Regions from separate parts of the Kitasatospora sp. NPDC004723 genome, predicted to be linked through region 2. Evidence: predicted binding sites of a transcription regulator. Region 2 holds the regulator's gene; the other holds the start of a gene.

Region 1 (4,412 bases), on a different contig from region 2:
AGGACGACGGTGTACGCGGTGGGGGCCATGGCCCTGCTGGCCACCGCCACCGGGTGTTCGGGCGGGGGCGACAGCGGCGCCGCGTCCGCCGCGCTGGTGGCGCCGGGCGGCACCACCGCCCCGGCCGGGTCCGGCGCGCCGCAGCAGGGCGCGGCCACCCCGCCGCCGAGCGCTTCCCCCGCCCCGGCCGAGGGGGACGCCGCCGCCTGGGCGAAATGGCACCTGACTCCGCTGCCGCCCGCGCCCCCGGCCCCCGCCGACAAGCCGGTGAAGCTCCAGCGAACCGGCCAGGTCCCGGTGTTCAGCGAGGTGCGGACCACCGACAAGGTCGTCTTCGTCACCATCGACGACGGCGCCGAGAAGGACCCGAAGTTCGTCGAGATGCTGACCGACCTCAAGGTGCCGGTCTCGATGTTCCTGACCCGCGACATCGTCAAGGACGACTACGGCTACTTCAAGCGGCTCCAGGCGCTCGGCAACCACGTGCACAACCACACCGTGGACCACGCGCAGCTGAGCAAGGTGACGCCGGAGAAGCAGAAGTCCGAGGTCTGCGACGCCCAGGCCGCGCTCACCCAGCAGTACGGGACCCCGCCGCTGCTGTTCCGCCCGCCCTACGGCGACGGCGCCAACACGCCGACGCTCAACACCGCGGTGCAGCAGTGCGGGCCGCGGGCGATCGTGCTGTGGCGGGAGTCGATGCAGATCCACGACATGCAGTACCAGGCGGCGGACAAGAAGCTGCGGCCCGGCGACATCGTGCTCGCCCACTTCCGGGGCCCGAAGGACCTCAAGGGCGAGACGATGACGCAGATGTTCGGGGAGCTGCTGGCCCGGATCCAGGAGCAGGGCTTCGCGGTGGCCCGTCTCGAGGACTACATCGCGGCGCCGGCCGGCTGAACGGCCGCGGCCGGGCCGGTCACCGGCCGGCCGAGCATCATCAGCGGGCCGTGGTCGGTGCGGCTGAGGATCACCGTGACCTCGTTCGGGCCGGCGGGCTTCAGTTGGCGGCGCAGCTCCTCCGGGGTGATCGCCATGCCGCGCTTCTTGATCACCACGGTGCCGACGCCCCGCTCGCGCAGCAGCGCCTTGAGCTTCTTGATGTGGAACGGCAGCACGTCGGTCAGCTCGAAGCCGTGCGCGTACGGGGTGTCGACCAGTTCGTCCGAGGTGACGTAGGCGATCTTCGGGTCGATCAGCCGCCCGTTCACCCGCTGCGCCACCTCCGCGACCAGGTGGGCCCGGATCACCGCGCCGTCCGGCTCGTAGAGGTAGCGGCCGACCGGGCCGGCCGGCGGGTCGGGCAGGTCGCCGCCGGTGAGGCTGACCCGCTGCGGCAGCAGGGTGGCGCGGTGCGGGCGCTCGGCGCGGGTGCCGAACCAGAGCACCGCCTCCTTGACGTCGCCGTGGTCGGAGACCCACTCGGCCTCCGCGTCGGCCGGCACCGCCTCGTGCGGGATGCCGGGGGCCACCTTGAGCGCCCCGACCGGGGTGCGCCGGCCGGCCTCGATCGCCCAGGACAGCGGCGGCGCGTACGCCTCGGGGTCGAAGACCCGGCCGCGCGAGGTGCGCCGGGCCGGGTCGGTGAAGACCGCGTCGAAGCCGGTGACGTCGACGTCGGCGACGTCCGCGCAGCGCACCTCGACCCGGTCGGCCAGGCCCAGCGCGGCCGCGTTGGCGGCGGTGGCGGCGCAGGCGGCCGGGTCCTTGTCGACGGCGAGCACCTCGACACCGGCCCGGGCCAGCGCCAGCACGTCGCCGCCGATCCCGCAGCAGAGGTCGGCCAGCCGCTTCACCCCGAGGTCCGCGAAGCGGCGCGCCCGCCACTCGGCGACCTCGCGCCGGGTGGACTGCTCGACGCCGTTGGGCGTGAAGTACATGAGGTCGGCGTCGGCGCCGAACTTGGCCCGGGCCCGCTGCCGCAGCCGGGCCTGCCCGAGGGCGGCCGAGACCAGCTCGGCGGGGTGCTCCTTGCGCAGTCGGGTGGCCAGCGCCAGCTCCTCCCCGGGCGCGAAGTCGCGCAGTTCGGCGAGCAGGGCCTGGCCCCGGTCGGTCAGCAGGGGCCGCAGGTCGTCGTTCTCCACCCCGCCATTCTCGCCGGTCAGACCTGGCTGAAGGCCACCAGGAGGACCGCCGGGCAGACGAACGGGGACAGCACGGCGGCGACCGCGACGACCGGGTAGCCGGCGCGCCAGGAGAACCGGGCGACCAGGCCGGCCGAGGCGAGCACGAGCAGCCCGGCCACCACCAGCAAGGCGGTCGAGCGGGCCGCGGAGAAGTGCGGGGCCACGCTCCAGACGAACGCCGACGTCACCTGGAGGACCGCGAACGGCAGGGCGAGGAACAGCGGCAGGAGGATCACCGCGAACAGCAGGTCTTTCCACCGGGGAGGCCGGGTGGCGATCGGTGTCGTGGTCATGGACCGAGTGTGCGGGCCGGGGCCGCCCCCGCACATGAGTACGGCTACTCATCGGTCACTCATCCGGATCGCGGGACCGCCGGGCGCGTCGTTGGCACTCTGGTTGACTGAGTGCTAACCGCCGCCTATGGTCATCACTAGCACTCCCCACCGGGGGAGTGCTAACGCGACAGTGCGTGTCTGACCCCCGCGACGGCAGATGCGCGAGTTCGCCCCTACCCGTTAGAAAACCCCGTAATCTCCGAAGGGGAGCTCGGACGTGACCACCAGCAGCAAGGTTGCCATCAAGCCGCTCGAGGACCGCATCGTGGTCCAGCCGCTCGACGCCGAGACCACCACGGCCTCCGGCCTGGTTATCCCGGACACCGCCAAGGAGAAGCCCCAGGAGGGCGTCGTCCTGGCCGTCGGCCCGGGCCGCTTCGAGGATGGCCAGCGTCTGCCGCTCGACGTCGCCGTCGGTGACATCGTCCTGTACTCGAAGTACGGCGGCACCGAGGTGAAGTACCAGGGCGAGGAGTACCTGGTGCTCTCCGCCCGCGACGTTCTCGCCATCATCGAGAAGTAAGACGTCCAGCCACGCCCCGGATCCGTGTCCCTAGTGACAGGGGACCGGGGCGTGGCTGTTGGTTCACGTAGTCGAGCGGCCGCCGCGAAGGCCGCACCCCCGAGGGAATAGGGAACATGGCGAAGATCCTGCAGTTCGACGAGGACGCCCGCCGCTCGCTGGAGCGCGGTGTCAACAAGCTGGCCGACACCGTCAAGGTGACCATCGGCCCCAAGGGCCGCAACGTCGTCATCGACAAGAAGTTCGGCGCCCCGACCATCACCAACGACGGCGTCACCATCGCCCGTGAGGTCGAGCTCGACGACCCGTACGAGAACCTTGGCGCGCAGCTCGTCAAGGAGGTCGCCACCAAGACCAACGACGTCGCGGGTGACGGCACCACCACCGCCACCGTGCTGGCCCAGGCCCTGGTCAACGAGGGCCTGCGCAACGTCGCCGCCGGCGCCGGCCCGGCCGCCCTGAAGAAGGGCATCGACAAGGCCGTCGCCGCCGTCTCCGAGCACCTGCTGTCGGTCGCCCGTGAGATCGAGGGCAAGGACGACGTCGCTGCGGTCGCCACCCTGTCCGCCCAGGACGCCCAGGTCGGCGAGCTGATCGCCGAGGCGATCGACAAGGTCGGCAAGGACGGTGTCATCACCGTCGAGGAGTCGAACACCTTCGGCGTGGAGCTGGACTTCACCGAGGGCATGCAGTTCGACAAGGGCTACCTGTCGCCGTACTTCGTCACCGACGCGGAGCGGCAGGAGGCGGTCCTGGAGGACCCGTACATCCTGATCAACCAGGGCAAGATCTCCTCCATCCAGGAGCTGCTGCCGCTGCTGGAGAAGATCCTGCAGGGCGGCTCGTCCCGCCCGCTGCTGATCATCGCCGAGGACGTCGACGGCGAGGCGCTGTCCACCCTCGTGGTGAACAAGATCCGCGGCACCTTCAACGCGGTGGCCGTCAAGGCCCCGGGCTTCGGCGACCGCCGCAAGGCGATCCTCGGCGACCTGGCCGTCCTGACCGGCGGCACCGTGATCTCCGAGGAGGTCGGCCTCAAGCTCGACCAGGCCGGTCTGGACGTGCTGGGCTCGGCCCGCCGCGTGACCGTCACCAAGGACGAGACGATCGTCGTCGACGGTGCCGGCGAGAGCGAGGCCGTGGCCGGCCGCGTCGCCCAGATCAAGGGCGAGATCGCCAACACCGACTCCGACTGGGACCGCGAGAAGCTGCAGGAGCGCCTGGCCAAGCTGGCCGGCGGCGTCTGCGTCATCCGCGTCGGTGCCGCCACCGAGGTGGAGCTCAAGGAGCGCAAGCACCGCCTGGAGGACGCCATCTCGGCGACCCGCGCCGCGGTCGAGGAGGGCATCGTCGCCGGTGGTGGCGCCTCCCTGGTCCACGCCGCCAAGGTGCTGAACGACGGCCTGGGCCTGTCCGGCGACGAGGCCA
Region 2 (4,412 bases):
GGAGTAGCCGTAGTCGTCCTTGGACGCCTCGACGGGGACGCCGCCGCGCTCGGTGTCGGCGTCCAGCAGCGCCCGGACCTGGCGTTCGACCTCGTCGAAGGCCCCGCCCTCGACCGAGGCGAAGCAGACCGACCCGAGCCCGGTGGGCCGGAAGCCCGCCGCGGCCTCCAGGGTCAGCGCGGCGGACGGCACCCCGAACAGCTGGTCGAGGTCGGGCTTGACGGGCTTGGTGCGGCCGAACAGCGCGTCCAGGATTCCCACGGCGGTCCTTCCGGAGGGAGGGTCAACGGGTCAGCGGCCGAGCTGTGCGGAGATCTTCGCGAGCTGGGCCAGCCGCTGCTCCAGCGTCGGGTGGGTGGAGAACAGCTGGGTGGCGGCCTCACGGGCGCTCAGCGCGGGGGCGAAGTAGAAGGCGTTGTAGGCCTGCGCCTGGCGCAGGTCCTTGGTCGGGATGGCGGCGATCTGGCCGGTCACCTTGGTGAGCGCCGAGGCCAGCGCGCTGGGCCGCCCGGTGAGCTGGGCGGCGGCCCGGTCGGCGGCCAGCTCCCGGTAGCGGGAGAGCATCCGGGTCAGCAGGAAGCTGATCGCGTAGACGGCGATCGACGCCAGCGGGACGACCAGCGCGACGATCGCGGCGTTGGGGTCGTTGCTGTTGCGCCCGCCGCCCATGAAGCCGCCGTACATGGCGATCCTGGTCATCGCGCCGGCCAGGACGCCGAGGAAGCCGGCCACCGTCATCACGGCGACGTCCCGGTGGGCGACGTGCGACAGCTCGTGGGCGAGCACGCCCTCCAGTTCCTCCGGCTCCAGCCGGCGCAGCAGGCCGGTGGTGACGCAGACCACCGCGTTCTGCGGGTTGCGGCCGGTGGCGAAGGCGTTCGGCATGTCGTTGCGGGCGACGGCGACCCGCGGTTTGGGCATGTCGGCGAGCGCGCAGAGCCGGTCGACGGCGCCGTGCAGCTGCGGGTACTGCTCCGGGGTGACCGGATGGGCGCCCATGGCCCGTTCGGTGATCTTGTCGCTGAACCAGAACTGGGCGACGAAAAGGCCGCCGGAGATCAGGACGATGATCGGCCAGGCGCCGCGCAGCAGGGCGATGAGCAGCCCGGTGAAGCCGACGTACAGCAGTCCGATCAGGAACATCGTCCCCACCATCCGGCCGGTCAGGCCGCGGTCGGGGGCGAAACGGGTGTGCTGGCCCGAGGTCGACATCGCTGTTCCTCCGTTCGCCGTCCGCTTTCGATGCTGCCACCCGGGCGGGCCCGCGGCATCATCCGCGCGCCGCGGACTGCGGGCAGGATCACTCCGGCCGGGCCGTTCCTGCCGTCGGACCCGGGCCTTACACTGGCAGGTACGGATCTGGCACTCGGGCGTTCAGAGTGCCAAGGCCGGGGCCCCGCGGGGCCGGACCGGACAGCTCGAAATGCGGACACATGCCACAACGGCGTGTCACAACGGACAACGCGTGAAGACGGAGGTGCGTGCCCCATGGCCGGTGAGGTCCGCCAGCTCGACGACCGCAAGCTCGCGGTGCTTCGCGCGATCGTCCAGGACTACGTGGGGACGGAGGAGCCGGTCGGCTCCAAGGCCCTGGTGGACCGGCACAACCTCGGGGTCTCCCCGGCCACCGTCCGCAACGACATGGCGGCGCTGGAGGAGGAGGGGTACATCCACCAGCCGCACACCAGCGCCGGGCGGATCCCCACCGACAAGGGCTACCGGCTGTTCGTCGACAAGCTGGCCGAGGTCAAGCCGATGAGCGCGCCCGAGCGGCGGGCGATCCGGCACTTCCTGGACGGCGCGGTGGACCTCGACGACGTGGTCGCCCGCACGGTGCGGCTGCTGGCCCAGCTGACCCGGCAGGTCGCGGTGGTGCAGTACCCCTCGCTGAGCCGCTCCACGGTGCGGCACATCGAGCTGGTCGCGCTGGCCCCGGCCAAGGTGATGCTGGTGCTGATCACCAACACCGGCCGGGTCGAGCAGCGGCTGGTGGACTGCCCGGGCACGGTCGGCGAGACGCTGCTGGCGGATCTGCGGGCCCGGGTCAACGCGGGGGCCGCCGGCCAGCGCCTCCCGGACGTCCCCGGGCTGCTGGACGAGCTGCCGGCGCTGTTCGAGGCGGCCGACCGGCCGACCGTGACGACCGTGCTGGCGACGCTCTTCGAGACGCTCGCCGAGCAGAGCGAGGAGCGGATCATGCTGGCCGGCACGGCCAACCTGACCCGTTTCGGCCATGACTTCCCGCTCACCATCCAGCCGGTGCTGGAGGCACTGGAGGAGCAGGTCGTCCTGCTCCGCCTCCTGGGTGAGACCGCGGACGCCGGGATGACGGTCCGGATCGGCCGCGAGATCGCCTACGAGGGGCTGAATTCCACGTCGGTCGTCTCGGTCGGTTACGGTTCGGGCGACGAAAGCGTGGCCAAACTGGGTGTGATCGGTCCGACTCGGATGGACTATCCGGGCACAATGGGGGCGGTGCGAGCGGTGGCACGGTACGTGGGCCAGATCCTGGCCGAGTCGTAGGAACGGGCGCGCGTCATCCACATGGCGCGCCCCGCAGTCGCAAGCACTCTTACAGGCGGAACAAGCGGAGCATTTGGTGGCCACGGACTACTACGCGGTACTCGGCGTCCGACGGGATGCGGGGCAGGACGAGATCAAGAAGGCGTTCCGGCGCCTGGCGCGCGAACTGCACCCGGACGTCAACCCGGACCCGAAGACGCAGGAGCGGTTCAAGGAGATCAACGCCGCCTACGAGGTGCTCTCCGACCCGCAGAAGCGCCAGGTCTACGACCTCGGCGGCGACCCGCTCTCGCCCAACGGCGGCGGCGGGGCGGGCGGCTTCGGCGCGGGGGCGGCCGGCTTCGGCTTCTCCGACATCATGGACGCCTTCTTCGGCGCCGCCTCCGGCCAGCGCGGCCCGCGCTCGCGCACCCGGCGCGGCCAGGACGCCATGATCCGCCTGGAGATCACCCTGGAGGAGGCCGCCTTCGGCACCACCAAGGAACTCCAGGTCGACACCGCCGTCACCTGCACCACCTGCAGCGGCGAGGGCGCGGCCCCCGGCACCTCCGCGCAGACCTGCGACATGTGCCGCGGCAAGGGCGAGGTCTCCCAGGTCACCCGGTCCTTCCTGGGCCAGGTCATGACCTCCCGGCCCTGCCCGCAGTGCCAGGGCTTCGGCACCGTCGTGCCGACCCCGTGCCCGGAGTGCGCCGGCGACGGCCGGGTCCGCGCCCGCCGCACCCTGACCGTCAAGATCCCCGCCGGTGTCGACAACGGCACCCGGATCCAGCTGGCCGGCGAGGGCGAGGTCGGCCCCGGCGGCGGCCCGGCCGGCGACCTGTACGTCGAGATCGCCGAGACCACCCACGCGGTGTTCCAGCGGCGCGGCGACGACCTGCACTGCACCGTCACCATCCCGATGACGGCGGCCTCGCTCGGCACCCAGGTGCCGCTGCAGACGCTGGACGGGGTGGAGGAGGTCGACATCCGGCCCGGTACCCAGTCCGGCCAGTCCATCCCGCTGCACGGCCGGGGCATCACCCACCTGCGCGGCGGCGGCCGGGGCGACCTGATAGTGCACGTCGAGGTGCAGACGCCCACCAAGCTCGACGCCGAGCAGGAGGACCTGCTGCGCCGCCTGGCGGTGCTGCGCGGCGAGGAGCGGCCGTCCGGCCAGTTCGCGCCCGGGCAGCAGGGGCTGTTCTCCCGGCTGAAGGACGCCTTCAACGGCCGGTAGCCGTCCCGCGCGGGGGTGCCGAGGCTTCCTCGGCACCCCTTTTGCGTCCCCGTTCCCGTTCCCACCCCGGAGGTTCCCCGCATGACCGCGCCCGTGTTCGTCGTCGAGACCGAGCGGATCGCCGCCGCCGCGCCCGGCGCGCCGGTGCGGCTGGACGGGCCGGAGGGCCGGCACGCGGCCGCGGTGAAGCGGCTGGAGCCGGGCGAGGCGGTCACCCTGGCGGACGGTCTGGGCCTGGGCGTGGACGGCACCGTCGCGGCGGTGCACGGCAAGGACGCGGTCGATGTGACGGTGACGGCCGTGCGCCGTGAGCCGGAGCCGGCACCGCGGATCGTGGTCGTCCAGGCGCTGCCCAAGGGCGACCGGGGCGAGCTGGCCGTGGAGACCATGACCGAGGTCGGCGTGGACGTGGTGATCCCCTGGGCGGCCTCGCGCTGCATCACCCAGTGGAAGGGCGAGCGCGGCGCCAAGGCGCTCGCCAAGTGGCGGGCCACCGCGCGGGAGGCCGGCAAGCAGTCGCGCCGGCTGCGCTTCCCCGAGGTCCGCGAGCCGATGACCACCCGGCAGCTGGCCCCGGTGCTGGCCGGAGCCGCGTTCGCGGCCGTGCTGCACGAGGAGGGCGCCGAGCCGCTGGCCGGGGCCGCGCTGCCGGACGGCGGGGACCTGGTGC

What was found. The regulator HrcA, encoded in region 2, represses chaperone genes, less so after heat shock. The targets are predictions, from matches to a motif close to TTNGCACTCNGNNNNNCNGAGTGCNAA.
Region 1: a site for HrcA is predicted at 2,511-2,537, ahead of groES (co-chaperone GroES). Genes of this name have one in related genera too.

The regions. Positions count from the first base shown of each region.
Region 1 covers NZ_JBEXJT010000001.1:461,031-465,442, forward strand. The annotation lists gene ABZW10_RS02270 (polysaccharide deacetylase family protein) at 1-900, shown strand, start outside; gene ABZW10_RS02275 (class I SAM-dependent methyltransferase) at 876-2,084, opposite strand; gene ABZW10_RS02280 (hypothetical protein) at 2,102-2,419, opposite strand; gene groES (co-chaperone GroES) at 2,679-2,984, shown strand; gene groL (chaperonin GroEL) at 3,101-4,412, shown strand, end outside.
Region 2 covers NZ_JBEXJT010000067.1:16,970-21,381, reverse strand. The annotation lists gene ABZW10_RS36295 (hypothetical protein) at 1-261, opposite strand, end outside; gene htpX (zinc metalloprotease HtpX) at 292-1,212, opposite strand; gene hrcA (heat-inducible transcriptional repressor HrcA) at 1,489-2,523, shown strand; gene dnaJ (molecular chaperone DnaJ) at 2,600-3,742, shown strand; gene ABZW10_RS36275 (16S rRNA (uracil(1498)-N(3))-methyltransferase) at 3,824-4,412, shown strand, end outside.